4 regions of the Pseudoalteromonas sp. Ld20 genome follow, and region 1 is predicted to be linked to each of the others. Evidence: predicted binding sites of a transcription regulator. Region 1 holds the regulator's gene; each other region holds the start of a gene.

Region 1 (8,219 bases):
ATGCTGAAAAGCAACTAGCGGTTAAAATTGCTAAAAATGCTGAAGATGTACGTGATGTAGTTGATAATTTAACTATTATCGCAGAGTGATTTTAGTTAGAAACGCCCAGCTAGGCTGGGCTTTCTACTCTTATAACAAGGAGTGTAAACAATGGATTTAATACGTATTTTATTATCGGTTTTAATTCCGCCTTTAGGTGTGTTTTTACAAGTTGGTCTAGGTGCACAATTTTGGATTAATATTTTATTAACGCTATTAGGTTATTTTCCAGGCCTAATACATGCAATATACATTATTGCGAAACGTTAAATTTATTAGTTAGCGACAAGGAATGAACAGCAAGGACGGTAGCATATTCAAACCATTTCAAAATATGAGTTTCTGTATCTTGAGGTTGTTTGGGTATATAAAGCGTAGCAGGAGATCTTTATGGAAAAGGTAGCGCAACACAATCAGGAAGAAAAAACACGTCTCCCAAAAGCGTTATGGACAGCGCAACAGTGGAAGCGAGTTATTGATATGACCCAAGGAATGAACAAATAATCAAGTTGATTAGTTAAGGATAATAAAAACTACAAGGATTGGCTCAGGAGTTAAAAGGAGATTTATATTTATACGGACATTTTTGGAACTGCCTATTTCAGGTATGTGTTTGCACAAGGATCAAAAAGGATTTTAGCTAGGATGGTTACATTCAAATTATAAGTGCATGCTATTTATTAATAGAGAGCATGCACTTATGACCCACCAGAATTCTTCAGTATTAACTTACGTCCCAAATTTTAAGAAAATCCGCGCGAGGTAAACTCCCGCCTACTGTTACCAGCAATGCAAGTATGATTAACTCAGGTGTTTAAATTTGCGTAGGTATGCTTTTAGACGAGCAGCCAGGTTGCGGTTCCTAAGAATGCGAATATGCCGACAATGTCTGTAACGGTTGTCAGTACTACGCTACCAGCAAGGGCGGGATCTATTTTCATTCTTTTCAAGATCAGTGGGATACTTGCACCAGCGATGCCCGCAGCAACTAGGTTCATAAACATTGCAAATGCGAGTACGCCACCAAGTTTAAAGTCCCACTGCCAAATTGCGACTACACCTGCTATCAGAATTGACCAAACAATACCGTTAATCGCGCCAATAGCGAGTTCTTTCATAAGTAAGAAACGTTGGTTAGTTTGGTTTATATGACCAACGGCAATACCACGTATTACAAGTGTTAATGTTTGGCTACCCGCAACGCCACCCATTGAAGGCACTATGCCATTCAATACAGCAAGGATAGGTAGGATTGCTAAGGTGTTTTCAAAAAAGCTGGCAACAATAGCCGCCATAAGTGCTGTTAATAAGTTAACTCCCAGCCAAATAGAGCGTTTTTTAGAGCTTTTTAATACGGGAGCAAAGGTGTCTTCTTCATCATCAAGACCCGCCAAGCTTAACAGGCTATGCTCGGCGTCTTCTCGGATAACGTCAACGATATCATCGATTGTAATACGACCAAGTAGATGGTCGTTATCATCAACAACAGGTGCTGATATCCAGTTATGGCGCTCAAATAGTTGGGCTACTTCCGTTTCATCCATTGAAATAGGAATGGACTCACAATCTTCATCCATAAAATCACGAATGATCTTATCCGGCGAATTAGTCAATAATGTGGTTAGTGACATGGCACCTATAAAGCAGTTGTTTTTATCAACGACATAAAGGTCATCGGTGCCCTCTGGTAGTTCACCTCTTAAGCGTAAATAACGAAGTACCACGTCGATAGTGACATCTGGACGAATGGTCACGGTATCTGTATTCATCAGCGCACCAGCAGAGCGCTCTTGATATGAAAGAGCTTGCGTTGCGCGTTCTCTGTCTTGGCTATCCATTGCGCTAACAACGTCTTGATAAACTGTGTCAGGCAGGCTTCTTAGCACTTCACCTAAATCATCATGCCCCATGTCTTCAGTGGCCGCAGCAATATGCTCCGGTTCCATTTGGGCGATAATACCTAAACGAACATCTTCTGAGAGTTCTTCGAGTACGTCACCTTGAACATCAGGGTCAACTAGTTGCCATAGTTGGGTACGAGTTTTATGGGGGGATGACTCAAGCAGTAATGCGGTGTCACATGGAGCTGTTTTTGCCAACATACGCCTAACTTGAACAAACTGACCACTGTTAAGTGACTTTGTCACTTGTTTTAGTTGTTGTAGTGGGTAATCTTGTTCAAAAGCTTCAGGCATTGGCGTCCTTAAATAATTAATACACTTTTAGGGTAGGGTAGACTTCGATAATTAAGCAGGCTGATTGTTATAACCAACATGCTTATTCAGTTTATCGCAATTTGTAAAGCGATACTACGAGCTATTCTTGCTCGTTAAATTTCTGTGCAATAAGTTGTCCTATTGCCGCTAGTGCGGGTTCTGCATCGGGGCCTTCGCACACTACTTTTACTTCTTTTCCTTGGCTACTTTCAAGTAACATTAAGCCTAATACGCTATCTCCAGCGGCTTCTTTGTTATCTTGATGAAGCGTAATACTGGCATCGAACTGCACGGCTAGTTGCGCTAATACACTGGCTGCACGGGCGTGTAAACCAAGCTTATTTTCTATTAAAAATGTATCTTCTAAACGCATTGGTTTCTCTTCGTTTATTCTTGTTCGCGATGGCGAATCTTCACATTACTATGGCTCATTGCAAAGCTTTCGCCAATGGTTTGTGCTAAATACACTGAACGATGTTGTCCACCGGTACAGCCGATTGCAATTGTTAAGTAGCTACGATTATTGCGTTCAAGGTGTGGTAACCATGTTTGCATAAAAGTTTGAATTTGCCATGTGAATTTTTGCACTATGCTGTGACTCGCTAAATAATCTTTTACCGGTTGATCAAGCCCTGTTAGTGGCTTTAATTCAGGTTCCCAGTGTGGGTTTGGTAAAAAGCGCGCATCAAATACATAATCAGCTCCCTTAGGAATGCCATGCTTAAAACCAAATGACTCAAATGTAATGATCAGTTTTTTATCTTTTTTGCCTAAGATTTTTTCGCGAATTGATTCAGCCAGCTGGTGGACACTTAAATCGGTTGTATCAAGAATAAAGTCGGCGCGGGTAATGAGTACATCTAATAGCACTTTTTCTTGTTTAATGGCTAAATCAAGTGGCAGTGAATCTAAAGAAAGTGGGTGTAAACGGCGTGTTTCAGAAAAGCGCTTAATGAGCGTTTGGTCGTCACTGTCTAGATAAAATAGAGTTGGGTTTGCAAACCCCGGAAGATACTCAAGAATATCATTAAACTCTTGCTGTTCTTTGGGTAAGTTACGCACATCAATACTGACGGCAATCTTATCGTAGTTATCAGATACACTACGCACTAACGACGGTAATAAGTTTACAGGGATATTATCAACACAATAATAGCCAAGGTCTTCTAATACACGCAAAGCGACAGATTTACCTGACCCTGAGCGCCCACTGATGATAATTAATTCCATGTAAACTCTCCTTCTTTTAACTACGACTGTTCAACAATTACTTGATATAGATCTTGGTCTGTTTTTGCGCTACGTATTTGTTTACAAAACTCTTTGTCGTTGAGTTTATCAGCAATTGTAGCCAACGTCTTTAAATGAAGTTCACTGTCACCGTCAGGTACGATGAGTGCAACAAAAATATCGACGGGGCGATTATCAATGGCATCAAAATTGATTGGTTGTTCGCTTACTAAAATTAAAGCGAGTGGTTCTTGTGCGCCACTCATGCGACCATGCGGGATCGCGATACCACGGCCAATACCTGTACTACCTAATTTTTCTCTATTTAATAGAGCACTCAATATGTCTTGTTGTGATAAGTGAGGAAGCCGTTCATGAGCCAATTGGCTGATAAATTCGAGGATACGTTTTTTGCTATTAAAAAGGACCGCAGCTTTACTGCAGTCCTGACAAGTAAGTGAACTTAGTTTCATAGTGTTAGTGTCGAGCGTGCTTCTCTTTGTGTTTGATAACTTGACGGTCGAGTTTATCGATGAGCCCGTCAATCGCGGCATACATGTCCTGGTGCTGCGTTGAGGCAAATAGCTCTGCGCCACTGACATGTAATGTTGCTTCTGCTTTTTGGTTGAGCTTTTCTACGTCAAGAATAACATGGACATTGTTGATGTGATCAAAATGCCTCTCAAGCTTCGCAAACTTATTGTTTACATAGTCTCTTAATGAATCAGTAATTTCTACGTGACGACCAGTTAAATTTAGTTGCATAAGCATTTTCCTTCTTGTGGTTTTACGCCTTAAATCAAGCTTTTACGTTGATTTGACGGTGGAATAGCTAGCGATTCACGGTACTTTGCTATTGTTCGTCTAGCTACTTTGATACCTTGCTCTGCCAATATATCTGCAATTTTACTATCACTCAATGGTTTAGCTGAGTTTTCTGCTGCAATCAATTTTTTTATGAGTGCACGAATTGCTGTCGATGAGCATTCTCCGCCATTTTCGGTACTGACATGGCTTGAGAAAAAATACTTTAACTCAAAAATACCACGTGGTGTATGCATGTACTTCTGGGTTGTTACCCGGGAGATTGTTGATTCATGCATTTCAACCATTTCAGCAACATCGTTTAATACCATAGGTCGCATAGCCTCGGGGCCATGCTCAAAAAAACCTTGCTGCTGTTTAACAATGCAGTTAGTTACTTTGAGTAATGTGTCATTACGACTTTCTAGGCTTTTTATAAACCATTTAGCTTCTTGTAAATGAGAGCGAATAAATTGGCTGTCAGTGCTCGATTTTACTGAGCGCGACATCGCCGCATATTGGCTGTTAACTCTAATTTTTGGCATGCTATCTGGGTTGAGCTCTACCACCCAGCGGCCTTTAATTTTTTTCACTGACACGTCGGGAATAACGTACTCTGACTCTTCTCGAACTATGGTATCCGCAGGCTTTGGATTAAGGCTGTGGATGAGTGTCATTACTTCTTTTAGTTCATCTTCCTTTAGCTTAGTCTTTTTCATCAAAGTACGATAGTCGCGACTAGCTAATAAATCGATATGATCAGTTAAAATCATTTTTGTTTCGGCAATCCAAGGCGTTGCAGGATCAAATTGATTTAGCTGAATACATAAACATTCAGGTAGGCTGCGTGCAGCAATACCGACCGGATCAAATAACTGAATACGCTTTAATACCGCTTGAACTTCATCAAGTTCAATTTCTTCTTCGTTATTACCTTTGTTTAGGCTTTCAGCAATGTCTTCACAGCTTAGTGTAAGAATACCTGAGTCATCAACCGCTTCGACAATGGCTATCGCGATAGCTTCGTCAGTCGGACTAAAATGAGTCAGCTGTAGTTGCCACATAAGGTGATCGTGGAGGGTTTCAGATGAAGCGCCTTGATAAATAGATTCATCTTCAGGCATTGGCCCTGATGAAGAGCTTGGTGCGGCGCTCATGTATTCATCCCATGTAACATCCATCGCCATTTCGTCGCTTACGGTATCTTTTGCTAGCGCTTCACTGCTTTCTTGTTCGTATTCACTTGGCGTGTCATCAGCTGAGGCACTGACAGTTTGATCATCAGTATCTTGTTTTTGTTCGTTCTTACCACCTGATTCATCACCAAAGTCATTTTCATCGACCTCAAGTAATGGATTGCTATCTAGTGCTTCTTGGATCTCTTGTTGAAGATCTAATGTGCTCAACTGTAACAAACGAATAGCTTGTTGTAGCTGTGGTGTCATTGTAAGTTGCTGGCCCATGCGCAGCTGGAGTGATTGCCTCATGTATCTCTAACAATCCTTTTATTGTTGTCATAATTAAGTCTAGCAGAACCTTAGCCGGGCGTGGCTTTATAGCCTAAATTGCTCACCCAAATAAACGTCGCGGACTGTTTGGTCGGCAAGTACATGCTCAGGAGTGCCTGATGCAATTAACTCCCCATGAGAAACTATGTAGGCTTTTTCACAAACATCAAGGGTTTCTCGTACATTGTGGTCGGTAATAAGTACGCCTATCCCACGGTTTTTAAGATGTTCAATAATCTTCTTTATATCTAACACCGAAATAGGATCAACGCCAGCAAAAGGCTCATCTAACAGAATAAATTTAGGGTTTGCGGCTAAAGCGCGAGCAATTTCAACGCGACGGCGTTCACCACCAGATAATGCCATACCTTGACTATCGCGGATGTGCTGAATGCTAAATTCATCAAGTAAGCCATCAAGCGCTTCTTCACGAGCTTGTTTATTTAGCTCTTTACGGGTTTCGAGTATCGCCATCAGGTTTTGGTAAACGGTCAGTTTGCGAAATATCGAAGATTCTTGCGGTAAATAGCCAATCCCTAAACGTGCACGGCTGTGCATTGGTAATAAGGTGATGTCGTTATCATCTATGCTTATTTTACCTTTGTCGCTTGGCACTAATCCTACAATCATGTAAAAAGTGGTGGTTTTGCCTGCGCCATTAGGGCCAAGTAAGCCAACAATGCTACCAGCGCTGACTTCTAAGCCTACATTTTTTACGACTTGGCGGCCTTTATAACTTTTTGCTAAAAACTCAGCTTTTAATGTGCTCATGGCTGACCTTTTTCGTTATCTTTTTTAGTGTTTACTGGGACTAATATTGTATGCACTCGTTCGTCTGAATTTTCATCTTTTTCAGCGCTAATTAATTGTTGGTCCATGTCGTATGTAATACTTTTGGCATTAATCTTTTGACCTGCTTGAGTGACTTGGGCGTTACCGATTAAAGTTAAATAGCGTTTATCAACATCGTAACGAACCTCATTGGCGCTGGCGCTCATAATTGTGCCATCTGTTTGTTTTTCTTCAAAGTATGCAGGGCTTCCAGTGGCAACAAGCAGCTGCTTATTATCACCTAAATCTTCACGTTTGTGCACTTCTAGGTGATCAGCTGTGATACGACGATTACCATGGATTATCTCTACGTTTTTTTCAAAAATACCGACATTTTTTTTCAGCTGTGCAAGCTGTTTATCAGCGCTTATCGATACTTGGTCTGCAAGTGGAAGAGTACCTTCAGCAAAGCTTGAAAGGGCAATGAACAAGCTAGGTATTACAAGTAAGTGAGCAAATTTATTGGTCATAATATATGGTTCGCGTATGGTTAATAAGTTCTACCACTTCGGCTTTTAAGTCGGCTCTAAGGCCGCGTCCGGTGGTCTTTAAATTTGGTCCGATTAATTCAACAGGCTGTTCTGAACTCATGGTTTGTTGTTCAATATCAACCAAGATATTATCGGCATTAATATGCTTAATCATTGCGTTGTTTGTGAGATTTTTAGCAACAACATTGCCTTCTAAAATCAACTGGTTATTTTCATATAATGTGGCTTCTTGCGCATTGATTTGCCACGTTTGCTGTTGATTATATAAAGTAAAAATAGGCTTTTCAAAGTAAGTAAATCCTAACTGCTGATAAAGTTCCATTTTTGCTGCGGTTACTTTGTGGCTAATTTTACCTTGCTCATCAAATGCGGTTTGCTTTAATTCGACCGCGGTATAATCAGGTTTTGCTATCACATCTTCTTGATTTTTTACCGTGGTCGTTGTTTGGCTAAAGTACGGGAGCCACAACCACGCCATAAAACCTATAAATAATACGCTTAATATTAAACGCGCACTATTCATGAGCTAGTCCCTTCACTGGTCAATGGTTTTCCATTAACTAGCATTAATAGGTCGGTAAGCTCGCGTACTGCACCAAAGCCACCGGGTAGCATTGTTGTGTAATGTGATAGTCGCTTAATTAGCGGGTGTGCGTCATTTACAGCAACTGCAAAGCCAACCAGTTCCATGACCGGTAAATCAGGGCCGTCATCGCCGATATAGGCAATTTGTTCGTCACTTAACTGGAGTTTATCTTTTAGCTCTTGATAAGCGTGCAACTTGTTTTCTTGGCCTTGGTAGATATGCGGTACAGTTAGGCTAGTCATTCGTTGCTGAACTATCTGTGAATGACGGCCTGTGATCACGGCTACTTCAAAACCACTATTGATAAGCGCTTTGATACCAAAACCGTCTTTAGTATTGAAGGCTTTTAGTTCTTCACCTTGGTTACCAAGATAAATACGGCCATCAGAGAATACCCCGTCAATATCACAAATAAGTAATTTAACTTTTTTGGCGCGGGTTTGCGCATCGTCTGAAAGTGGTTGGTATAAGTCTGCAAATTGCATTATAAAACTCCTGCTTTTAGCAAATCCTG
Region 2 (8,219 bases), on a different contig from region 1:
GGCCTGCTATGGCTAGGAAAACGGGCTCAAACTCAACTTGAACCCGCGATGATGCATTGGTATAAAGAACTACATGGGAAAATGGTAGCAAATGGCTACCAAGGCCAGGTCAATAGCAAAAATCCAAAATACGCTGATTTGGCGCGTTTGCTCAACGATATGTTTGAAAAAATGGATCGTGCCTTTACGAAAGAGAATCTGTAAGGCGCTTAAATTGGCTTACATAAAACGATAAGGTGACAATTTGCTCGCCTTGTTGTTCTAGCTCCAGCCAATGCTCTGGTCTAAATTTCCATGCGAAAGGCGTCATTGTAATTAGATTTTTTACATCTTTAAACGGCAAAGCAATTTGTTGATCTAGTAAACGTTGCTCGACGAGTTCAAACCCTTCAGGTATGTCAATTGGCGTATGTGCATTTACTTCACGGTAAATCTTGTTTTTTAATTCTTTTAAGTGCCAAGGACCTGGACTTGCAACAATAAGTGCTGCTCCTGGTTTTGCTAAACGCGCTAATTCAGTATCAAATAAAGGCGCAAAAATACTGACTAGCACATCAGCCGAATCATCAGCGAAGGGCGCTTGGCTAATTGATGCAACGCTAAAATTACAGTGTTTATAACGTTTGGCCGCGTATTTGATGGCTGATTTTGAAATATCTACACCATACACTTCAATATTACAGGCGTTAGCAATTGCTTGGGTATAAAAACCCTCTCCGCAGCCTAAATCTATGACTGTTTTTGGAACAAGGGTATGGACGTGGTCTGCAATAGTTGATTGTAAAAACTGATAATGCTGCGTGTTTAAAAAATCGCGTCTTGCTTGCACCATATCTAGGTTATCGCCAGGTTGCTTTGAGTTTTTTTGTTGAACGGGTAGTAGGTTTACATAACCTTCTTTGGCGAAATCAAAACTGTGGTTGTTAGTGCATTTAAGCGTGTTTGCGTTCAACTCAAGGGCGTGTTGGCACAGCGGGCATTGATAATTGAGACTCATGAGTCTAAATAATCCTTATCATAAAAAGTTTTTACCCACTGGGGGCGATAGGTGATCAGTAACGTAATAGCCATGCCATTTAGCATCGCTTCAGGAAACCAAATTATGGCACATAAATACAGGTAGTTTTCAGTTAATTCAAACCAGTTATAGCTGAGCGTGAAATAGTAAAAAAGACTAATAGAGAGTATTTTTAAGCACGCGATAATTGCTGCACAGATAAACGCACAGACAAATACGTAGACGAAAAAATGCCGAGGTAGAAGGCTATAACATAGAATAAAAAAAGCATAGCTCAATAATATTGGTAAATAGGCACTGAGTAATAAATGTATGGGTAATTGAGTAACAGTGATTTGCTTAAAAGCCACTAATAGCAAAGTAGCAAGCGAAGCACTCAGTATAGCTTGGCGCCAGCCCAAGATAAGCGTGATAGCAGTGACACCGAGTATATGTAATTCAAGGCCCGGTAATATGCCTGCTTTAATACGCCACAGTAATGCCATTACGACTGTACAAGCAAATAAACCAGTTTGACGCGCAGGTGTTGTCATCAATGCGGTATATTGCGTTTTATTGACGCTGAGTAAAAAAAGGCAGCCAACAATAAACCACGCAATAGATTGCAATTCGAGGCTTATTATTGGCATTATTTTTAGTTCAGTCATTTAGTTATGTGCTAGCTAAACGTTGACCAAATAGGTGCGTGATCTGAGGGCTTTTCAATGCCTCGTAATTCGTAATCAATACCAGCATCGATACAGCGCGCAGCTAAATCCGAGGTTGCTAAAACAACATCAATTCTCAATCCTCGGTTATCATCAAACCCTTTTGAACGGTAATCAAACCATGAATATTGCTCAACAGTGTCAGGATGAAGTTCACGGAACGTGTCTTTGAAGCCCCAATCAAGTAACGTTGCAAGCCATTGACGCTCTTCTGGCTGGAAGGAACATTTGCCTGTTTTTAGCCAACGTTTACGATTTGGCTCGCCAATTCCAATATCTAACTCGGTTGGAGAAATATTGATATCACCCATAACAATGACGTCTTCATCACTGTTGTGGTTTGTATCAAGGTGGGTCATTAAGTCTTGATAAAATTGGCGTTTGTACGGAAATTTAGTTTCATGTGCAATGTTGTCGCCTTGTGGAAAGTAGCCATTCATAACGGTTAAGTCACGGCCATTTTCTTGGCTAACGGTGACGCTAATCATCCGTTTTTGCGATTCATCAGTGTCAGTTGCAAACCCTTTAAATACAGATTTAGGCTCTGCTTTACACAACATAGCAACCCCGTAATGGGCTTTTTGACCATGAAAATAAACGTGGTAACCCATTTTTTGCACGTCTTCTAACGGAAAGGCTTCATCATGAACTTTAATTTCCTGCAAACCAATAATGTCAGGTTGATGTTTATCAATAATTGCTTGTAATTGGTGTAGGCGAGCGCGCAGCCCGTTAATGTTAAATGAAATAACTTTCATAAGATGGCCCTAAATAATTATCTTTTTTTAGATGAGGGCTAAATTCTATCATCAAATAGCGGATGGCACATGCGGTTATTAATAAAAATGAACTGCTGTTTTGTTGAACAAATGATGACCAAGCATTAAGCGTTGTTAATACCATATTAAATAAAAAATTAAATATATAATCCAGTTGATTTGTATGTTTGTGTATATATAATGCGCGCAAACCACCCGTTCATTATTTATTCATTTTAAAGGTACATCATGAAAAAACAACTTTTAGCATTGTTCGTAGCAACTGTTTCTTTCTCACATTCAGTCAGCGCGGCGCAGTATGTTTCAGCGGATCATAAAATTGAGTCTAAGTTATGCTCTATTAGTGCTAATGAAGGTTTTTCTGCAGCCAGAAAAGTGGCAGCGCAACATGGTGTAAACCTATCTCGTTTTTCAAAAAGCATTTTGTGCAATGGTGACGATATTCGTAACATTGCAAAAAAAATCAATGATAATGCTCAACAAGCGAGAGTGATCGAGGTGTTTGCTAAAAATACACAGCAAGAAACTCAGTTATGCATTACAGCTTTAAAGCAAGGACTTGCACCCGTTAAAGAAAAAATTGGTAACTTAAATTCACTAAAATGTAATGGTGAAGTAGTAACAGATTTTGTGAAGCGTTATCAAAACGCCGCAATTTAAGTATTTGCAATGCATGCAATTTTTACATGCTTGTATGAAATGGTTGCAGTGAGGCAGGTTGGTGAATGACCTGCGTTTCATTAATTTATTGATTTTTAAGGTTTTTAAAGTTGGCATTTAACTTGTTTGTATTTGATTGAAATTAATCAATTACAAGGAAATTTCTTATGAAAAAGTTAACTTTAGCATCTACTATTTTAGCTGCTCTGAGCTTATCAGCATGTTCGACATCTTCAATGCCAAAAATCGACAGTAATTTTGGTAGTTTAGATAATGACGATGATGGCTACATCTCAAAAGTAGAGGCTGATGATGACAATATTTGGGAACATTTCTCAAACATTGATACAAATATGGACGAGCAGATCAGCCGTAAAGAATTTAATAGTTATATGCAACTCAATACCGGTAAAGTTGCCAGCGATACAGAGGTTGCTGACTCTGCTTTTAAAGCCGACATTGCCAAATTTGATCCGATTGAAAACGATTTTAGTTCTTTAGATAATGACCGTAATGGTTTTATCTCTATCAGTGAAGCAAACGATGATGACATAGCAAAACACTTCGGTTATATGGATACAAACCAAGACAAACGTATAAGTCAGCAAGAGTTTATAGGTTATATTCAAACTTATGGTAGCGATGTTGCTGAAGATGAAGCACTTGAAATGATCAAAAATAGTTAATTTATTTACGCTTATTAAATCATACCAATGCCAATAGCTTCGTTATTGGCATTTTTTATGTATTTTTAACGATTGTTTTTCCTAGTTTCAGTTAGATCTGTCATAATAATGCGTTACATAAGCTTATTAGATAAAGGGTAGGTATGGCGGGTCGGCGAATTAGTGATGAGCAACTTGTTGAGATCATTGAAGCGGCGATATTTGTTGCTGGAAAACCCCTCACTAAACGGCATATAAAAGACACGGTGTTAATTGATTTAAATATTTCAATGGCACGGATCACTCACGCTGTAGAACAAATACAGCTGCATTATCAAACACGCGGAATTCGTTTGGTAGAAGTTGGGAGTGGTTTTCGATTTCAAGCGTGTGCGAGTCTAGGTCCGTGGTTAAGTAACCTGTGGCAAGAGCGTGCACCAAAATACTCTCGAGCATTATTAGAAACCCTTTCACTTATTGCATATCGACAACCGATCACTCGGGGCGAGATTGAGCAAGTACGAGGTGTGACTGTTGGCTCGGGAATTATTAAAAATCTGCTCGAGCGTGAGTGGATTAAAGTCGTTGGGCATAAAGAAGTACCGGGGCGGCCCGCTTTATATGCAACAACTAAACAATTTTTAGATTATTTTTCGTTAGCGGGTTTAGATAGCTTACCTCCGTTGCCTAAGCAGCAACAAAGCAAAATCGACCAGCTATTGAGTGATCCTTCTGTGAGAGAACTATCCGAATGAGTATACAAGGTGAAAAGTTACAAAAAGTATTGGCAAGAGCAGGTGTTGGCTCTCGTCGTGAAATGGAAAAATACATTGATGCAAATCGCGTGAGTGTAAATGGCAAAGTGGCAAAGTTAGGCGATCGCGTAGAAGAAACCGATTTGATCCGTGTTGACGGCCACACTGTTAAAATTGAAGAAAAAGCAGAACGAATTTGCCGTGTTATTATGTATAACAAGCCTGAGGGCGAATTGTGTACACGTAAAGATCCAGAAGGACGCAGAACAGTATTTGATCGTCTCCCACGTGTTGATGGCGAACGTTGGATTGCTGTGGGCCGCTTAGATATAAACACGGCGGGTTTAATGTTATTCACCAACGACGGTGAATTAGCGAATCGCCTAATGCACCCAAGTTATGAAGTTGAGCGTGAATATTCGGCACGTGTATTTGGTGAGGTAACAGCTGAAACAGTAAAAAACCTAACCAGAGGTGTTGAACTTGAAGATGGTATGGCTAAATTCCTTAATATAAAACCGCTGGGCGGTGAAGGTATTAACCGTTGGTTTAATGTTACGTTAACTGAAGGGCGTAACCGTGAAGTGCGTCGTTTATGGCAATCACAAGATGTCGAAGTATCTCGTCTTATTCGTATTCGTTACGGCAAGCTAGAGCTCGATAAACGCTTACCACAAGGTGGTTGGGCTGAATTAGATTTAGAAACAGTCAATTACTTACGTAAAACGGTAAAACTGGGCCGTGAAACGCAGACTAAATTGTCAGTTATGCCAGAAAAGCGTAAAGATAAGCGCGCCAAAATCAACCAAATTCGTAAAGCGGTTAAAAAACATAATAATCGTGTTAAGCAGACAAAACGTCGCTAATTGTTTTGTTAGCATTAAAAAAGCCGCTTAAATAGCGGCTTTTTCGATCGGGACTATTGTCCGAAGTTTAGGTTATACCAATCGTATTAAGTTACTGACCATTTATAACGCAGTTAGCGCTTTATTTAACTCGCTAGAATAGTTAAATATTTAAGTTGATTGGTATTACTTAGCTTGTGCGTCTAATGATTGGCCATTCACGTCTTTTGAATCATCACTCATTAAATATAAGTACGTTGGCATTAAGTCTTCAGGGCATGCCAGTTTATCTCTGTCTTCGCCCGGATAGACACTAGCACGCATTGCAGTATGAGTAGCACCTGGATTGATACAGTTAATACGAATATTGGTTTTACCTACTTCACACGCCCACGTTTGCATCATACCTTCAACAGCAAATTTAGAGATTGCGTATGCACCCCAAAATTCACGGCCTTGGCGGCCAACACCAGATGAAGTAAAGATAATCGATGCACTTGGTGATTTTCTCAGTACTGGGAACATGTATTTAGTGATCATTGCTTGAGCCGTGACATTAACTTTCATGATGTTGTCAAACGTTGATGAACAAAAATGCTCAAGTGGCCCTAATGAACCAATAATACCGGCATTATTAAGTAAGCCATCAAGTTTACCAAACTGCTGCTCTATCGTGACACCTAAGTCTCTAAAGTTTTGTTTTGTTGCACCTTTTAAATCCATCGGTACAATTGCAGGCTTTGGACCACTTAATGCGATGATTTCATCATAAACGGCTTCAAGCTTGCTGGTGGTTTTACCTAAAAGAATCACTGTTGCGCCATGCTTTGCATAAGTAAGTGCAGCAACTCGGCCGATGCCATCGCCGGCACCAGTAATTAAGATCACTTTGTCTTGCAGGGCATTTTCAGCCGCTTTGTAAGTTTGCATAAGAAAGGTCCAAAAGAATTTATTTCAATGATTTTAACATAGCAAAACACCAAGTTATCGAATTTATTGTAAAATAAGGTGGCGAAATTTGAAACTTTACGTTAACTTTAACTGGTCTAATGTCTTGTTAATAACCTAATTACATTATTTTAACTAATATTTATCTATCACGTTTAAGAATTTAGTAAAACATTAACTACACTTATTTATTTGAACACACTATAAAAATAAGATTTTGTGCGGAGCAAACAACATGAAAAAAATGCTACTCTCACTTGCAATTACAGCTGCTTTAGCTGGTTGCGGCGGCGGTGAAACATTAGAAGACGTTAAAAAAGAGACTCCAGCAGTGATCCCCGCTGCTACAGTGAAATTTGACCCTGCCAATGGGGTGATTTCAGTCCCCAATGACTTATTAATGAGCGGCACTAAAGATGGTACGCTGAATATTCCAGGTGAGCTAGATGCCAATGGCGTATCTATTAGCAGAGCTGCCTATGCAAATCCATCAATGGCATTAGGCGCACTGGATGGCTGGTCAAGCCAAGTACCATTTAAAATCGACTTAGCATTTCCACCAAGTATTAGTCTTGATGCAACCTCAGCCGGAACTCCTGGTGCTGTGCGGATATTTGAAGTTATTATGGGCGCAAGTCTTACCGATGCACAGTGCTCTGTGGCACCTGCTGGCGCAGCATGTAAGCTAGTAGGTGAACTTACCTTTGGTGTTGATTTTGTAACTAAAGGCAGTGGTGATGCAGTTGCCATTATTCCACTTAAACCATTTAAAGCCGGTAGCTCTTACATTAACGTTTTAACGACCAGTTTAAAGGATTCAGAAGGGCGTTCAATTAAGCCTTCATCAACGTATGGTTTAGTAAAACAAGAAACACCCTTAATTACACCGTCTCAACTTGCCTTGCAAGGTGCAGTTAATAGTTACGAAAATGTTGTTACTTCAGGCGGTGCAATTAGTAAAGATGATATTATTTACTCTGCTGCTATGACGATTCAATCAGTAGGGCCTGTTCTTAGCACTATTAAGTCTCTTTTGGCTGCTAGTTTACAAAACCAAGCGTTGCCAAGGCCTGCAGTACAAGTACCAGAACAACCAATGTTAACCGTTGAGCAAGTGTTTGCTGCGAAAAATATTACAGGGCTTTCACCTGCTTTTGCTGGTGTGCAATATCAAAAAGGTAATGTAATGTTACCTATGTATTTATCAACCCCAACGGGTACTGCAATTACTGATTTAGCAGACACCTATTGGCAAGGCATGTGTGATAGTGCAGTAGCTGTACTTGGATATAAAGCGGCTGCAGGTGATGCTTTCCCAGCAGAACCTATAAGTGTTAATGACGGCACATGTGCTGCATTGAGTGAAGGGCGTTTACGTGATTTAGGTTTAGATACAACTAAACATTTAACTAAATATAACTCAATACCTAAAGTACAGAGTATGGCAGATGTGCCAGTGCAAGTTACTAAACCTATTTTACCCGTTATTAATATGATTAGAGCACAAATAGGGATGGGCGAACTAACAATGCCAGCTGAGGGTTGGCCTGTTGTAATTTTACAACACGGTATTACAACACAAAAAGAGTCGATGCTAGCATTGACTGCAAGCTTAGCTGTACAAGGTTTTGCGACAGTAGCAATTGACCACCCAGTGCATGGCGAGCGTGGCATAGATGTTGATGGCGATGGTGAAGATGATTTTAATGCAACCACAGGTTCTGTGCTTGCGTATATGAATCTACAGTCGTTGCTTGTAGCACGTGATAACTTAAGACAATCAGCGGCAGATTTATTGGGCTTACGTTTAGGCTTAAACTTTGTTAATGATGAATCTCTTAA
Region 3 (8,219 bases), on a different contig from region 1:
GCCGGACAGCGACTGGGTTGAGCGCTTTATCGCACTCTGTGAAGATACATCGAACGAATCAATGCAAAAACTATGGGCCAAAATTTTAGCCGGTGAAACGGTATCTCCGGGCACTTTTTCAATTAAAAGCCTACAAACGCTAAAGCAAATGACACAACGAGAAGCCGATGCGTTACAAAAATGTACTGCGATCTGCGGTTTTAATGAAAAAGATAATAGCCATTTAATTCTACTTGGTTTTTATAAAAAGCCGTCGTTATTTGATTTACTTCGTAAAGGTAACAAAGTATCACTCAACCTTGGTAGAGCGGGTATTAGCTTTCCTGACATTCTGACTTTAATGGATATCGGCCTAGTTTATCGAAAAGAAATTGAATCCCCGGCACTCAAAGCAGGGCATGAAATGAACTTAGCGTTTTTAACGCAACGAGTAATCCTTAAATCTAAAAGCAACGATCTCGTTCTTAGCTATTACAAGTTTACACAAACTGGAGATGAGTTAAGAAAATTAATAAATATGCCTATTAATAAGGGCTACAAAAATTTGTTAAATACTGCGCTTGATGAGGAGTTTGATGTAACGTGGCATTCGAAAAAATAATGCCACGTTAAAATTTTAATCCCTAATGAGATTAAAAATGAATTTGAATACCTGCAAATGGACCTGAGGCGTCGATATTAGTATATACGTTATCAATATCATCAAGCTCAATGACCATTGAGCGATAGCCCGCTTTAATATCCATATCAACCGCTAAGTTATCAAGTAGCGCCCATGCAATACCAGCTTGGTAATCTTGCACTTTACTGTCATCGATTGCTAATAAGCTACCCTCGAAGAAAACACTAAGCCCCGTTAACGGTAAGCCTACTTCAGCACGACCGTAAACCAATGGTACAAAACCTGAGAAATCTATTTTTTCAGTGACTTGTACATCATTTGCATTCGAACTATCAGTACCGCTTACTGTAATTTCACCATCAAACTGCTTCGCGTTTATACCTAAATCGATAGATACTAAGTCATTATCAAAAATTTCGTAGTAAAGAATATAGTCGATGTGCGATAAGTCACTCATCGTACTTGCGACTGTATTATTTCTATATGTTGTGCCATTAAATTCAAATGCTGTATCGAGCGTAGTAGAACCATTTAGCTCTAGCTCTGTATACTTTAATTTAATATTTGGCACTAATGGCACAGGATGCTCAAGCGCTGCGTAGTAACTAACAAAAGTTTCATCTTCAAAATTAAAGTTTTGTGCTGTATTACCTTTGTCAGCAAAACTACCTGAATTATCAGATTGCCAGCCATCAACACCAACGTATAAACCCAATATGGTATCTGCGTGGGCAACAGGTGCTAAGAAAGCCATCGAAAGGGCGGCAGCTAAACAGTACTTTTTCATGTTTTATCCTTGCGCTAAAAGTTCGCTAAGTTCGATAAGAGCCGCGTTGGCTCTAGATATGTAATTTGCCATCACTAATGAATGGTTTGCAACAAAACCAAAACCATTACCATTTAGAATAACCGGACTCCAAACAGTTTCTTGGGTTGCCTCAAGCTCGCGAATAATTTGCTGCAAGCTAACACGTGCATTTTTTTTCTCAAGTACATCAGCAAAGTCGTATTCTACCGCTTGCAAAAAATGTAATAAAGCCCAAGTTGCGCCTCGTGACTCATAAAAAACATCATCAATTTCCCACCACGATGTTTTAACCTGACTTTGTAACGGAGCATACGTTGCTTGATGTGCCTCTTTATCTCCGGCTAAATCTGTATTTAAACGCTCTTGCCCAACACTTGCACTTAAACGTTGGCTTAAACTACCTAAACGTTTTTCAGCTTCTTTTAACCAGCCTCTTAAGTTATCAGCGCGAGAATAAAACTGGCTTTCACGCGCATTTTGATCTGCAATTTGTGAACGGTAGACCAATAAAAAGTCGATCCCTTTTTGGTATTCGCTTTCTGCGCTTGGCCATGCCCACGCTTCAGAGCTAATATTAAATTGTGGTTGCGCTTTTTTTAATGCTTCATGCTCTGTTGATTGTGACTGCGAACGACTAAAATCTTTACGCATTGAGAGCGCTAAATCGCGGCTCATTTCTAATGCACCATACTCCCACGCTGGCATATTATCCATAAGCACACTCGGCGGCATCATATCATTCGATAAATACCCACCTGACTTATTTAATAATGTACTTGTAACTTCAATTAATGACGTTGTGGTTGTATAACCTGTAACAAACTTTTCACCACGTTGTTGTGCTTGCTGCTTTGCGTGTGTAATTATGTCAATACGGGCTGGTTCAACGCTCCAATAAACTGCCGTCGCATAAAATAAAATAAACACGAGTATCAGCGCACTGATAATTTTCCCTTTGTGTTGTGACATTTAACCTCCTAATGATGCATATGGTGTTGTTTAGACTGCTCAGCTTGTTCTGCTTGGCTCTCTAACGAAACCACTTTTGCCTGAGTGAAAACACGGTTACCGTCGCTAAAATATAGCGTGAGTTTAAGTTCTTGCCCTACTTTTAATGGCTCTTTTGGTTCAAATACCATTAAATGATAACCGCCCGGTTTAAAGTCGATTTGTGAATGGGCTTTAATTTTTAATGAATCTACTTTATTCATTTTCATCATGCCATTAACGTGTTGGTGCTCATGAACTTCTACGCGGCCTAAATTTTCAATACTCGCCTTGGTGAGTGTTACTGCGTTATCGCCCTGATTAACCAAGTTCAAATAACCGACACTCGATTTACTCGCAGGTAGAAAAACCCTTACTTGTGCGTTATTTACAACAATATGACTGTCAGTATCGTGATGGTGTTCTGCATGTGCAATAACAGGTGAGGTGTATAGGCTAATCCCTAAAAGAGCACTAGAGAGTGCTGTAAGTAATGGCTTAAGAGTCATTTCAATCCTTGTTACGATAATCATTTTATTGACTAAATTTAGCATAATTGTGAAAAAATAGTCAGTAAAATTAGTATTTAGGTGGTTGTTAGGCCACCTTTTTATTATCAGAAACAAGCCAACATAAAAATGCAATGAGTAGTAACGGCCAAGCAATCATTAATGAACCAAATAATAACGCAATGAGCAATCCTAAAGAGACTGCAATACCAGCACCTAACAGCCCCACACCAACCAATGCGATACATACAATAACTGCTAGCACGGCTAAAAGTGCGCCTACGAGCTCAATACCTATCCAGCTGAGATCGGTGAACCATAGCGGTAATTGCCATGAATCAAACTGCATAATCTCAAATGGACTTGATGTCATAAGTAACAAAATTAATAGACAAACTGCAACAATCTTCATGGCACTCTCCTAATATACTTTACTTTCTAAGCAACAATGGGCAATTAAATAACCTGCACCTATGACTAATGGAAACTGAATAAGCATTAAGATAGTAACCAATCGAGTAACCCACACAGGTAGATCTAATCGTCGTGCTAACCCACTACACACTCCTGATATTTTTTTATTTAATGGGTCTTTATACCAACGTTTTTGACTATTATAAGTATTCATAACAACACTCCTAAGCTGACTTTTTAACTTTAATTTTTAACGCTGCAAGCTCTTGCTCTAGTGCATCATTTTTAACTAAAGCATCAATTTGATCGGCTGTTGTATTTTGATTAGCCGAATCAGTGATTTCATAAGCCTCAACCTGCGCTTCAATCGCATCAACACGACGCTCAATAACATCAAAGCGTGAAAGTGCATGCGCTACTTTTTCACTGTTTAATTGATGATTTACACGCACTCTGGCATTAACCACGTTATGTACTTGCAGCAAGCTTCTTTGCTTTGCTTTAGCCGCGCCAAGCTTTTCTTGCAAACGCTGAGCGTCATCTTGCAATTTTTCTAGCGAGTCAGTCAGTTTAACTAACTCAGGCTCAATTGCCGCTAAATCAGACACTACTCGCTGCTTTTCTTTGAGAGCCGCAGCCGCCAAATCATCACGGCCTTTACTTACCGCGATTTCCGCTTTTTCCTGCCATTGTGTAATACTGTTTTGTTTTTCTGTCTGCTGACGTCTCAATACTTTTTCTTCACACAAAATTGCCGCAGCAGTTGCTCGGCACTCACCAAGCGCTTGCTGCATTTCTTGAATAAGCAAGTTTAAGAGCTTTTGCGGATCTTCTGCTTTATCTAGCGCAGCTACTATATTTGATTGAATCAGATCACTTACACGATTAACTAAGCCCATGACTTTCTCCTGTTGATTATGGGTGATTACCACTTAATGATTCCAAGACTTGTGCCATGTTATTTAAATAAAATAAAAACCAAACTATATCAAAAACTTAAACAAAAAAAGAACAGTTTAAAATGACTTTAAGCTGAATGTAAAATGGTTAAAAAAACTAAAATAGTTGCTTTTTAACCATAATTTAGGATCAAAAAAAGCCACTAAAAAGTGGCTTTTATAATCTACTAATTACGGTATTAAATTAGTGATTTACTGCGGCACAAAACTTAACGCCTTATCCATCACTGATAAATCAGCTTGTTTTCCGTGGCCATTTTCCGATAAATGACGTCGAAAGCCACGGGCACCAGGCTGGCCCTGAAAAATACCCAACATATGGCGCGCAATATGCCAAAAGTTGGCCCCTTGCTGCATCTCAGATTCAATATAATCATACATTGAACGCACTACATCATGGCGTGATTGAGTGAAATTACCGTCACCGTAAATCTTTTCATCAACTTCGCTGAGTATAAATGGGTTACTATATGCTTCTCTGCCAATCATAATACCATCAACATGAGCAAGGTGTGCTTGACTGTCAGCAATCGTTTTAACACCACCATTTAAACTTAAATGTAATTGCGGGTAGTCTTTTTTTAGCTGATAAACACGTGGGTAATCAAGTGGCGGTACTTCACGGTTTTCTTTAGGGCTTAAGCCTTTTAACCACGCTTTTCGTGCGTGAATAATAAAATCATCACAACCAACATTATGACTGGCCTCAATTAAAGCACATAAGAATTCATACGAATCTTGCTCATCAATACCTATACGGGTTTTAACTGTAACAGGGATATTAGCCTGCTCTTTCATTGCAGCTACGCAATCAGCAACAAGTTGCGGTTCACCCATTAAACATGCACCAAAACGACCATTTTGAACACGATCTGACGGACAACCCACATTAAGATTAATCTCGTCATAGCCACGCTCTGCGGCTAATTTTGCACACTGAGCAAGTGCTTTAGGATCTGACCCGCCCAACTGTAAAGCAACCGGTCCTTCATGCTCATTGAAATGCAGATAATCACCACGGCCAAATAAAATAGCACCAGTAGTTATCATTTCAGTATACAACACTGTGTGCTTTGTCATTTTACGATGAAAAGTACGGCAATGACGATCAGTCCAATCAAGCATAGGAGCAACGGATAGCTTTTTAGAAATCAAAGGTTTACCTATAAAAATAAAATTAGAAATTAGTGTAAACACTAAGGGAAATAACTGGTAATTTTTGAGGATTATACAAGAATTAAAAAGGTAAATAAAATTAATTTATAACCTACGATTAGACAGATAGTTGTTTTAATCTCGCAATGATCAAATTAAAATACTGCAAATGCAGTTACCTCTGATAGTTTGAAACAAAATCAATAAACAATCGTATCTTGAGAGGTAATTGTTTTTTCGCTGGATAGAGTAAATGAACTGGTCGTGGGTTAGGTTCTTCTCCAATTAATATTCTAATCAAGGTGGAATTATCTAGGTTCTCTTTAAGCAGTGAAGATGGTTGAAGAATTATTCCTTTACCTCGGCAGGCTGCAACTCTTAAGCAATTACCACTATTACTCACAAATTTACTATCTTCAATCCGTAATGATTCTATTTGAAATTCTCTTTTCAACCTAGAGTGTGTTTGCCAAGGTTTAAATCCCAAAAATAGATGTGCTTCAAGATTATTAATGTTATTTGGTATACCAAAATCTTTTAAATATGCAGGAGAAGCACAAAATATGAGTTGTTGCTCATCGACTTTTTTAGAGATATAAGATGCATCCTTTAACTCACCGACCCTAAAGATCATATCAAAATCATCCAACAGTACATCAGACAATGAATCCGAAAGCTCTAAATCAATATGAATATCAGGATACTTATCCATAAAATCACTAATGAGATAAGTTAGCTGGTATGTGCCATACGTCACAGGAGCATTTATTTTTATGCGACCTTGAGGCTCCCCTGAAAAATATTCCATCTCATGCATCAGTTGTTGATATTGTGCAGATAACTTTGCCGCTTTACTCAAATACAACTCACCTGCCTCTGTTAGTTTTTGACCTCGTGTACTCCTACTCAAAAGCTTTACATTCACCTCTTTTTCTAAAAAATTAATGTATTTACTTACCATCGTTGGTGATAACTCAAATTCATTAGCAACTTTAGAAAAACTCTTTTCCCGACATACCGCGATAAAAATATTAATTGCTTTTATTCTATCCACTATGAACCCTCAGTTAAAGCTGTTAACACCTAATTACTGTTAATCATTCCATGCTAGCAAGATAGACTAGCCACGTAAACTAGTAGGAGTAAGAATGAACACATACTTAATAAGCTTTTTTATTTTATCTTTGATAACGGTTTTAAGCCCAGGTCCAGCGGTATTATTTACAATTCACAACACGCTGAATTATAAGTTAACTAAAACGTTTTTGGGTATTTTCGGGGTCGCTACTGGAATTTTTTTTGTGGCTGCATTTGCAACGTTGATCCTTATTTTTGCAGCAAATACATTAAACTTTGCTCTTCTGGTAACTAGCGTTACTGGCTCACTGTATTTTTTCTATCTATCATTTAACAGTTTGCAAACGAGCGTACCAAAAGAGCATAAAAAAGACGTACAACTTAATTCATTTAAGCATGGAATACTGATCAGCTTATTGAACCCTAAAGCGCTTGCCTTTTGTATTTTTATATTTCCTTTATACCTAGATACTAAAACAATTAGCTTTCACAAACCTGCTCTCTTATCACTAATATTCTCATTCAATGTGATTATTGTGCACAGCATATATACATACGTTTTTACACGTATAGCAAAATCAATTGACCTTAAAAAGCTCACTTATATCTTTAATAAAATATCAGCTGCCCTATTTTTTACATTCGGTGTTTTGTTAATAAAACAAACTATCGAAAACACATCTAATTTATTCACTTAAGAAAACAGAGGTAACTATGATCGACTTATATTACTGGACTACACCTAATGGTCACAAAGCTACAATGGTGCTTGAAGAGCTGCAATTAGCATATAACATTCACCCGATAAATATTAGTGAAGGAGAGCAATTTTCAGAAAAATTTTCAAGTATCAGTCCAAACCAAAGGATCCCTGCAATCGTTGATAACTCGCCAAATGATTGTGATAAAAGTATAAATATTTTTGAGTCCGGTGCAATTTTACAATATTTAGCTGAGAAAACAGGTCACTTAATAGGAAATACAACTGAAGATAAATACAAAGTAATTCAGTGGTTAACTTGGCAAGTTGCTGGACTTGGACCAATGGCAGGGCAAAATCATCATTTTAGCCATTATGCTACTGAAGAAGTACCTTACGCAATAAAGCGATACCAGAATGAGACAAGCCGTTTATATAGTGTTATGGACAAACAATTAGCATCTACTGAATACCTTGCAGGTACTTTCTACTCTATTGCTGACATAGCGTGCTTTCCTTGGATAAGAATTCATGAATATCAGAACCAAGATATTTCTAACTTTAAGCATCTAGAACGCTGGCTGAAAGCAGTAAGTAAAAGGCCTGCTACGATTAAAGCATTAGAAGTAGCTAAAAATATCAACACAAAACCAACTGTAAATGAGAAGGCTTCAAGTTTATTATTCAACCAAGTTAAGGTGACTACACCACATCAAAATAGCGAGAAATAAACATGATCAAATTATATGAATTAGCAGGTAAAAACAACGTCATTTTTAGTCCTTATTGTTGGCGAGTACGTTTAGCTTTATTGCATAAAAAATTAGACTTTTCGGCTGTGGAAACTGCATTTACTGACATTCAAAAAATATCTGACGGTCAATTCAAAACAGTACCCGTTATCTATGATGGGAACATAGCAATTAATGATTCTTTTAAAGTTATTGAGTATTTAGAAGCTAACTATCCTGAAAAGCCCTCATTATTT
Region 4 (8,219 bases), on a different contig from region 1:
TATTACTGGCTGTGGTATTTAAGCGTACATTCTGTGCACTCATACCTGTACCTGAAATATCGAAAACGTTATATAAACTCATGCTTAGGCTCCTTGACTACCGAGGGCTTTTTTAAGGCCTTTAATTTTACCGCTCATAAACTGCAGGCTTGCCTGATACTCTAATGAGTTCTTTGTATACAAGTTTCGTTCCACTTGTATATCCACTGAGTTACCATCACCTGTATCTGTTTGATTTGGCGAGCGAAACATTTCACTATTACCTACATAACGACTGCCGCCGGCAATGTGTTTAGCGTTGGTTGTTACCATGCTGTTGCCGCTTTGCTGGTGGCTTTTTGCCGTTTTAAGTGCAGACGCAAAATCGATATCTTTCGCTTTATAGCCTGGCGTATCAGCATTAGCGATATTGGTTGCTAATAACTCTGCTCGCTGCGAACGGATCAACATTGCGTGAGGATGCACCCCAAATGCTTTATCAAAACTGATAGCCATAACCATCTCCAAAAAATTGACTTAAGTTGATTAATGCAAAAGACGAGCCAGTTTAATGAACACAATAAAGGAAGGATTAACTTATTAATTATAAAGAAAAACGGTGCTTATACGGCACCGTTTTTTTAGGAGTAGCTAGAAGTGAATTAGTTATTTTTTTTGATAAATAATTCCAGGGTTGCACCTAACCATATCAAACTCATCACTGAGTCCCGACATTGACTCTGACGCTCCTAAAAACAAAAAGCCCTTAGGGTTAAGCGCTTGAGCAAATTGGGCAATAATTTTTGCTTTCACTTCAGGTGAAAAATAAATCAATACGTTACGGCAAAAAATAATATCAAACTTCCCCATCAGCGCATACGAGTCCAATAAATTTAGGTGTCTAAAACTAACCAGTTTTTTAATAGGATCAACAACCTGCGCCATGCCATTGCCGCTGTCTTTAAAAAACTTTTTACGGCGCTCTACTGACAAACCACGAGCTAAAGCGAGTGAATCATATTCTGCATGTTTACACATATCTAGCATCGTATTAGAAATATCAGTGCCAATTATCTGAGCACCCATTTTTAATACACCAGGCTGCTTAGCCTGAAATTCAGCAACCGACATTGCAATTGAGTAAGGCTCCTGCCCAGAAGAGCTCGCCGCAGACCATATTTTTAATGGCCTACGTAACTCTTTATGCTCAGGAAACAATTTAGATTGCAATAACTCAAAAGGATATTGATCCCTGAACCAAAGTGTTTCATTTGTTGTCATTGCATCAACAACTGCAGCGCGTAACTGACGCTCATGTGGGCTGAGTGTTTTACTAACCAATTGCGAAAGCGATTCAACTTTAAAGCGCACCATTAAAGGCGCAAGTCTGCTTTTAACTAAATAAAGCTTATTATCGCCTAACACAATGCCGCATTGTTGCTCTAAAAAAGAACGAAATTGATTATACTCGCCTTGCTCTAAATGCTTATTTTCCAAAGTAACACCACCTATCAGAATTAGTCACAATGAACCCATTTTTTTACTGCTGTTGCCAATTCATCTGGGTTAAATTTTGCAATAAAGTCATCAGCACCGACTTTTTCAATCATTGCTTGATTAAACACACCACTAAGCGATGTATGTAAAATAACATGTAACGGCGCAAGTTTTGGATCAGCTTTAATTTCAGCGGTAAGAGTATAGCCGTCCATTTCAGGCATTTCTACATCTGAAATCAACAAACCAACACGTTCAGTAATATCATGTTTGCAATCAAGTTCTGCAATTTCACGAAGACGAATTAATGCCTCTTTACCATTTTTAGCGAGTTCAGTTTGAACACCTAAGGGTTCCAGAGCACGTTTTACTTGGTTACGCGCAACGGCTGAGTCATCAGCAATAAAGACGATACGCTCACCTAAGTCTTTTTGAATTTCACCATCACTAGCGATTTCGGCGCTAACTTCTGTATTTACAGGGCAGATTTCATTCAAGATTTTTTCTACATCAAGAATTTCAACCAACTCATTTTCAATTTCGGTCACTGCCGTTAAATATGAATATCGACCAGCCCCAGATGGCGGCGGCATTATTTTTTCCCAATTCATATTAACAATACGTTCAACACCACCCACTAAAAACCCTTGAACGGAGCGGTTATATTCAGCAATGATGATAAAACTATCTTTTATATTTTCGATTGCAGGGCCACCAACGGCCATAGATAAATCAATAACAGAAATTGTCTGCCCACGTATATGTGCAACACCTCGAATATACGCATTTGATTTTGGCATATTGGTTAAAGGAGGGCATTGTAGTACTTCTCTCACTTTAAACACGTTTATACCAAAGCGCTGCCGCCCTCTTAGCTTGAATAATAATAATTCAAGGCGGTTTTGCCCAACCAACTGAGTACGTTGGTTCACTGAGTCTAAAATGCCTGCCATTTCAATCTCCTAAAGAAAGCGAATAATAACGGAACAATAATTGCTTTCTTTCTTTAAAGCTACATAACATCGCGGGAGCGTCTATTCTTTGACGCTAAATATATATACCCTGTTTTCAACAATAAGCATAGTCGAAACATTATGAGTTTGTTAAAAAAAAGCCGAAGATACAGTGTTTTTTATTTTCTTGCTAGCCAATTTCTAGTATCACCTCTATACGCTCAATCTTACAGCAAGGAAGAATTACAAGAACTTGCGGTTTCGTATGTGGCTGATCAGTTAGGCCCTTCGCACCCAGAAACTCGCCAACTTAACGCACTCACCTTGGATAGCAGAATCCCTGATCGCAGTTGTCAAAGTCAACCTATACTAACGATTCCAACAGAACCGCCCTTTAATCGTCAGGTCACAGTTCAAGTTAAATGTGATGATACGAATAGCTGGAGCCAATATGTTCACGTACGTGTCGTTGAGCTTTCTGCAGTAGTGGTCGCCAGTGAAAACCTCGCCAGAGGCGAAGTTATTCAAGATCATCATTTAAGTTTAATTATGAAGCCTAAACATTTTGTTAGAGTTCAGCATCTCCAAGACACACAGTTACTGATTGGCAGTCGTAGTAAACGAAATATACGCAGTGGTTTTCCTATTTCTATGAACCAAATATGTATGGTTTGCAAAGGCGACAACGTCACTATTTTTGCTGTGATCCGAGGGTTAAAAATTAAAGCTTCAGGTTTAGCCCTTGAAGATGGTACTTTAGGAGAGCAGATAAAAGTTAAGAATAAAAAATCAGGGAAAATTTTAAATGCCCGTGTTGACGGTGTAGAGTCTGTGCAGGTAAATATTTAAATTTCCATATTTATGCTAAAGTAACTAACATATATGCCGATAACTAGGCATCAGTTGGGTAATGTATAGGTTAAAATCATGGTAAGCCAAGTAAATAAAGGTCAACAACAGGCTAATGTGTTGGCCAATGCTAAACAGCAAAAAGTTGATTTACAAAATAATAGTTCACAAACAGCAGTGCAAACGGCGGCTCCTAAAGCTGCAACTGACTCTGTTAGCTTAACACCTCAAGCTCAGCAGCTTAAATCACTGCAAGAAAAAACACAGCAGTCATCTGGCTTTGATAGTAAAAAAGTTGAAGAGCTGAAAAAAGCAATCAGCGAAGGTAAATATCAAGTTGATACTGAAAAGTTAGCAAAAAGCATAGCTTCATTTGAGTTTGATGTGTATGGCTGATCATAATTCTTTAATATGCTCTAAGCTCACAATGCAGTTAAATTGCTTAACCTCATTGGCCAGTATTTTAGATGATGAATTAACAGCCATTGCATCTCGCCGTGGTGAAGGATTAAAAGATCTTGCCCAACAGAAGCTTAGTTTTTTAAGTAAAATTCAAACGCTCGATAAAGAACTAAAAACCTTAATGACGACTAATGATGAGCAATCAGCTGAACTCCCTGAACTTATTCATAATGTCCGAAAGCAACTAGAGTTTTGTAAGAAAAAAAACGACGTTAATGCTCATGCTGCTCATCAAGCAAATTTAACAGTTAGACAATTGAAAGATATATTAATTGGCGCGCCAACATCTATGACTTATGACCAAGGCGGCAGTGCTGTTCATGGTAATAATGAATTAGTTAGAAATCTAAAAGCATAAGCTTCTTCGTAACCAACACTTAAGATTATATTAAGCCTTCCCTACTGCATCCAAATTTTAATGAAAGTGGCCTGTCATTTCGTTTAAAAAAGTCATACTTAGCACATATCAATAAAAATATAGCGCCTCGGGCATTGCATAACAAACTCTTAGTAATACGTTACTTTTTTAACTTCTCTTGGCTTAATTTCACCAATATATAAATCATGTACCCGCTTCATATCAAGATGCAACTCTGTAGCGTAGGTGTCGCCAACAGCATATGTTTTAACGACCTGCGCGCCTTTAATCACCCCTTGAACTTGACTTTGTAGCCGATCATTTTGCGCAATACTGCCTTGCACTGTTGTACCAGCGGTAATTTTTTGCCCATACACTTGCTCAGCAAGCTCACGGTAAGCTTCAAGCTTAGATGCTTTAATTGCCATGAGTGAACGTTGTGACTGGTTTTCCCCCTGTTGAGCGCTTATGGGGGCATACCCTATTGCTTTTAATATTGGGTAGTTATCTGGCTCTACATACTTATATTCCACATGTTTATCAAAAATACTACTACAGCCAGCTAAGCTCAGGCTTGCTAAAGTACAAAACAAAATTACAGTACGCATGGCATTTTCACGCTTTTAAAGAGTCATAATCGTCAGATTAATGCACAATTAATGCCAAGGTTAGTGTGTAATTCTGTTTTAAAAGCCTATAATTAAACAACTGGTACAGTCCTTGCTCTGTTATTCATAATAGCAAATGTAGGTATGGGGTTAGGAAAATGAAACGCGTGTTATCAATTATAGTGATCATCACTAGCTGGCTAAGCATTAGCTTTTTCTCTGTAAATGCATTTGCGCAATGGTACGAATCAACCGGCCACGCCAGTATTAAAAATAACGATATTAGCGGCGCTAAGTCAGCGGCTATAAAAGATGCGATCACGCAGGCATTAGTGTTCTCTGGTGCACGCGTTACGTCAATGCAAACCTTAGTTGACGGCGTGCTAATGCAAGATCAGTTAAAAATAAAAAGCCACGGTGAAATTCAAAAAATAGAGATGATCAGCGAAGACCGAAGATCTGACCAGCTCGCGATTACGTTGCGTTTAGATATTTTCCCACAACAAGAGCACTGCCCGGCAAGCCAATTTAATAAATTTGTTGCGATCACTCAAACCCAATTAGTCAATCGTGAACAAGCAATGATGGGTCAAATTTTTGACATTGACAAAGCCACCAGCGAATCTCTCTATAAGACTTTAAATAAGTCGGCCATGAACGCTAAGCCCACCGCCTACTTTAATTTTCCTATTCGCGTTGGTGAGTTTTTTAATCAGCAATACGATTACAGTAACGCCCTATTAGAAGAAATTGCTACGCGCAGCAATTCGCAATACGTGTTATTAAGCCAAATGGTCGACATTTCAAATAGCGACAAACTTAATAGCGACTATGCCTTTTGGCAAGATGAAACATACCAACGTTCATACAAGGTCGACTTTGCACTATTTGATGGCACCACCTATGAGCGATTATGGCAAAAAAGCTATCGTAGCCAAGCTATTTGGCCTTTTGAAAAAACCGAGATTATTGATGTATTTAGCGAAAAATTTTGGGGCTCTGATTATGGTAAAAGCATCGAAGAAATAAACCAAACAGCGAGTTACGACTTACAAGCAGCAATGGCGTGCCTTGAAACACAAGGTAAGATTTTACATATTGAAAACGATAAATTAATTATTAATTTAGGGAAAGCGCACGGCCTAGAAAAAGGCCAGTTATTAAGTATTGCCCACCATAACTATTTAACAGACGCTGCGGGTAATAAAATGCCACACCTGATCACGACATTAAACACAGTACAAGTAAATCAGGTATACCAGCAAAGCGCAGTTGCGGTCAGTGTGAATCAGCAACCTTTACCCAACATTCAAATTAATGATGTAGTACAGTTAATTAACGTAGAGCCTTAGTCAATTATCGAGGTTGGTATTGGTATCGTGCGCAGCACAATTAAATACCATTACCGCCCCAAAAAAAAGTGCAGTTTTACGCTTATAGTCCTTCATATTCAGCCTTCCTTGGTTTTAAAATTTGCTTTCTACAGTCAACCATATCCCAACAATCCGTTTCAGGTACGCCGTAATACCAGGCTCTAAAAATAGGTTGATACTTTTCAATAACCCGTTGTTGCATACGTTTTGAAAAATGAGGTAAGTAAAAAGTTTTTATCACCGTAATGTGCCTTGTGATCGTATTTCCTAAATTAAAGCGCGCTTGGCGATACCGAATGTCTGCTTTTTTATATTCTCTGCTCTCAGGTGTAAAGTTTTGCATGTCTTGTTTAGGGCCAGTCGCCCACCCAGCTACTTTATTCATTTGTTCAGCAAACGGCTTAACGGTAAACGTGATATGTATGGGGTCATCAGCATCGGTGGGCCCAAAGCCTCGCGGAAATCCGCCTTGGTGATAATTAGGATGGGTAACCGTAAACTCAATCGATGCATAGGCATTGGGCTGTAATAAATCCAAACGCTCGCGTGGGAAGGTGACTGGCTCATTAGCATAGGCAGCTTTAAAATATTTATAACCAAATTCAATACCACAACTACTGTGGCCACACGACTCTGAATAGGCCGACTTTATCAAAAAAGGAAATTCTGGCACTGAGCCATCTTCTGTTTCAATCGTCACAACAATAGGCCCGCGATAACCATGCACTTTATCAAATAAAAAATCACAGCCTGATGTCAAAAAACACGCCAGTAGCATACAGTAAAATTGCAGTGCAGTTTTACGCTTATAATCCTTCATACTCAGCTTCCCTTGGCTTTAAAATATGTTCTTGGCAAGTCATTTTGTTCCAACAATCTGTTTCGGGTACACCGTAATACCAGGCTCTAAAAATCGGTTGATACTTTTCAATCACACGTTGTTGCATACGTTTTGAAAAATGGGGTAAGTAAAAAGTTTTGATCACCGTAATGTGCCTTTTAATCGTCTGTCCTAAATTAAAGCGCGCTTGGCGATACCTAATGTCTGCTTTTTTATATTCCCTGCTATCAGGTGTAAAGTTTTGCATGTCTTGTTTAGGGCCAGTCGCCCAGCCAGCTACTTTATTCATTTGTTCAGCAAACGGCTTAACGGTAAACGTGATATGAATCGGGTCATCAGCATCGGTGGGCCCAAAGCCTCGCGTAAATACATTGTAGTGATAATTAGGATGAGTAACCTTAAAAAGAATTGTTGCATAGGCATTGGGTTGTAATAAATCCACACGCTCCCGTGGGAAGGTAACTGGCTCGTTAGCATAGGCAGTTTTAAAGTATCTATAACCGGAGTCTATGCCACAACTACTATGACCACATGACTCTGTGTACACAGACTCTATCAAAAAAGGGAATTCTGGCACTGAGCCATCTTCTGTTTCAATCGTCACAACAATAGGCCCACGATAACCATGCGCTTTATCAAATAAAAAATCACAGCCTGATGTCAAAAAACACGCCAGTAGCACACAGTAAAATTGCAGTGCGGTTTTACGCTTATAGTCCTTCATACTCAGCCTTCCTTGGTTTTAAAATTTGCTTTCTACATTTAACCATACTCCAACAATCCGTTTCAGGTACACCGTAATACCAGGCTCTAAAAATCGGTTGATACTTTTCAATCACCCGTTGTTGCATACTTGGTGAAAAATGAGGTAAGTAAAAAGTTTTGATCACCGTAATGTGCCTTTTAATCGTCTTTCCTAAATTAAAGCGCTCTTGCCAAAGCTGCATTTTTCCATTGAAATGCTCATTACTATCTGGTGCCGCGTTCTGCATCATCACTTTGCCCTGCTCGGCCCAGCCAGCTACTTTTTTCATTTGTTCAGCAAACGGCTTAACGGTAAATGTACTATGGATGGGGTCATCGGCATCGGTGGGCGCAAAGCCTCGCGTAAATACATTGTAGTGATAATTAGGATGGGTAACCTTAAAAAGAATTGTTGCATAGGCATTGGGCTGTAATAAATCCAAACGCTCGCGTGGGAAGGTGACTGGCTCATTAGCATAGGCAGCTTTAAAATATTTATAACCAAATTCAATACCACAACTACTGTGGCCACACGACTCTGAATAGGCCGACTTT

Evidence for each region. Region 1 encodes sigma-54, which starts transcription at its own class of promoters, with help from an activator protein. Its sites were predicted from a motif close to GTTGGCACGNNNNTNGNNT; they were not measured.
Region 2: a site for sigma-54 is predicted at 3,274-3,292, ahead of ACJJVX_RS14405 (EF-hand domain-containing protein). Genes of this name have one in related genera too.
Region 3: a site for sigma-54 is predicted at 4,280-4,298, ahead of ACJJVX_RS06575 (PspA/IM30 family protein). Genes of this name have one in related genera too.
Region 4: a site for sigma-54 is predicted at 4,747-4,765, ahead of ACJJVX_RS09195 (LPP20 family lipoprotein). Genes of this name have one in related genera too.

Annotation. Positions count from the first base shown of each region.
Region 1 covers NZ_JBISHB010000043.1:371,908-380,126, reverse strand. The annotation lists gene ACJJVX_RS18865 (BON domain-containing protein) at 1-89, shown strand, start outside; gene ACJJVX_RS18860 (YqaE/Pmp3 family membrane protein) at 151-309, shown strand; gene mgtE (magnesium transporter) at 876-2,234, opposite strand; gene ACJJVX_RS18850 (HPr family phosphocarrier protein) at 2,356-2,628, opposite strand; gene rapZ (RNase adapter RapZ) at 2,643-3,485, opposite strand; gene ACJJVX_RS18840 (PTS sugar transporter subunit IIA) at 3,506-3,958, opposite strand; gene hpf (ribosome hibernation promoting factor) at 3,963-4,250, opposite strand; gene ACJJVX_RS18830 (RNA polymerase factor sigma-54) at 4,280-5,776, opposite strand; gene lptB (LPS export ABC transporter ATP-binding protein) at 5,843-6,568, opposite strand; gene lptA (lipopolysaccharide transport periplasmic protein LptA) at 6,565-7,098, opposite strand; gene lptC (LPS export ABC transporter periplasmic protein LptC) at 7,088-7,642, opposite strand; gene kdsC (3-deoxy-manno-octulosonate-8-phosphatase KdsC) at 7,639-8,190, opposite strand; gene ACJJVX_RS18805 (KpsF/GutQ family sugar-phosphate isomerase) at 8,190-8,219, opposite strand, start outside.
Region 2 covers NZ_JBISHB010000038.1:154,158-162,376, reverse strand. The annotation lists gene yfbV (terminus macrodomain insulation protein YfbV) at 1-204, shown strand, start outside; gene rlmA (23S rRNA (guanine(745)-N(1))-methyltransferase) at 185-997, opposite strand; gene ACJJVX_RS14420 (energy-coupling factor ABC transporter permease) at 994-1,641, opposite strand; gene xthA (exodeoxyribonuclease III) at 1,677-2,483, opposite strand; gene ACJJVX_RS14410 (hypothetical protein) at 2,733-3,164, shown strand; gene ACJJVX_RS14405 (EF-hand domain-containing protein) at 3,332-3,850, shown strand; gene scpB (SMC-Scp complex subunit ScpB) at 3,994-4,584, shown strand; gene rluB (23S rRNA pseudouridine(2605) synthase RluB) at 4,581-5,450, shown strand; gene ACJJVX_RS14390 (YciK family oxidoreductase) at 5,616-6,359, opposite strand; gene ACJJVX_RS14385 (VolA/Pla-1 family phospholipase) at 6,613-8,219, shown strand, end outside.
Region 3 covers NZ_JBISHB010000030.1:176,458-184,676, reverse strand. The annotation lists gene ACJJVX_RS06605 (TIGR03899 family protein) at 1-601, shown strand, start outside; gene ACJJVX_RS06600 (TIGR04219 family outer membrane beta-barrel protein) at 633-1,409, opposite strand; gene ACJJVX_RS06595 (DUF2333 family protein) at 1,413-2,399, opposite strand; gene ACJJVX_RS06590 (copper chaperone PCu(A)C) at 2,408-2,926, opposite strand; gene ACJJVX_RS06585 (hypothetical protein) at 3,015-3,338, opposite strand; gene ACJJVX_RS06580 (PspC domain-containing protein) at 3,348-3,554, opposite strand; gene ACJJVX_RS06575 (PspA/IM30 family protein) at 3,565-4,239, opposite strand; gene dusA (tRNA dihydrouridine(20/20a) synthase DusA) at 4,492-5,454, opposite strand; gene ACJJVX_RS06565 (LysR family transcriptional regulator) at 5,630-6,508, opposite strand; gene ACJJVX_RS06560 (LysE family translocator) at 6,603-7,229, shown strand; gene ACJJVX_RS06555 (glutathione binding-like protein) at 7,246-7,962, shown strand; gene ACJJVX_RS06550 (glutathione S-transferase N-terminal domain-containing protein) at 7,965-8,219, shown strand, end outside.
Region 4 covers NZ_JBISHB010000033.1:133,540-141,758, reverse strand. The annotation lists gene flgC (flagellar basal body rod protein FlgC) at 1-82, opposite strand, end outside; gene flgB (flagellar basal body rod protein FlgB) at 85-495, opposite strand; gene ACJJVX_RS09220 (protein-glutamate O-methyltransferase CheR) at 646-1,476, opposite strand; gene ACJJVX_RS09215 (chemotaxis protein) at 1,497-2,429, opposite strand; gene flgA (flagellar basal body P-ring formation chaperone FlgA) at 2,571-3,278, shown strand; gene flgM (flagellar biosynthesis anti-sigma factor FlgM) at 3,357-3,674, shown strand; gene flgN (flagellar export chaperone FlgN) at 3,667-4,098, shown strand; gene ACJJVX_RS09195 (LPP20 family lipoprotein) at 4,248-4,706, opposite strand; gene ACJJVX_RS09190 (flagellar assembly protein FlgT) at 4,865-6,058, shown strand; gene ACJJVX_RS09185 (hypothetical protein) at 6,141-6,899, opposite strand; gene ACJJVX_RS09180 (hypothetical protein) at 6,886-7,644, opposite strand; gene ACJJVX_RS09175 (hypothetical protein) at 7,631-8,219, opposite strand, start outside.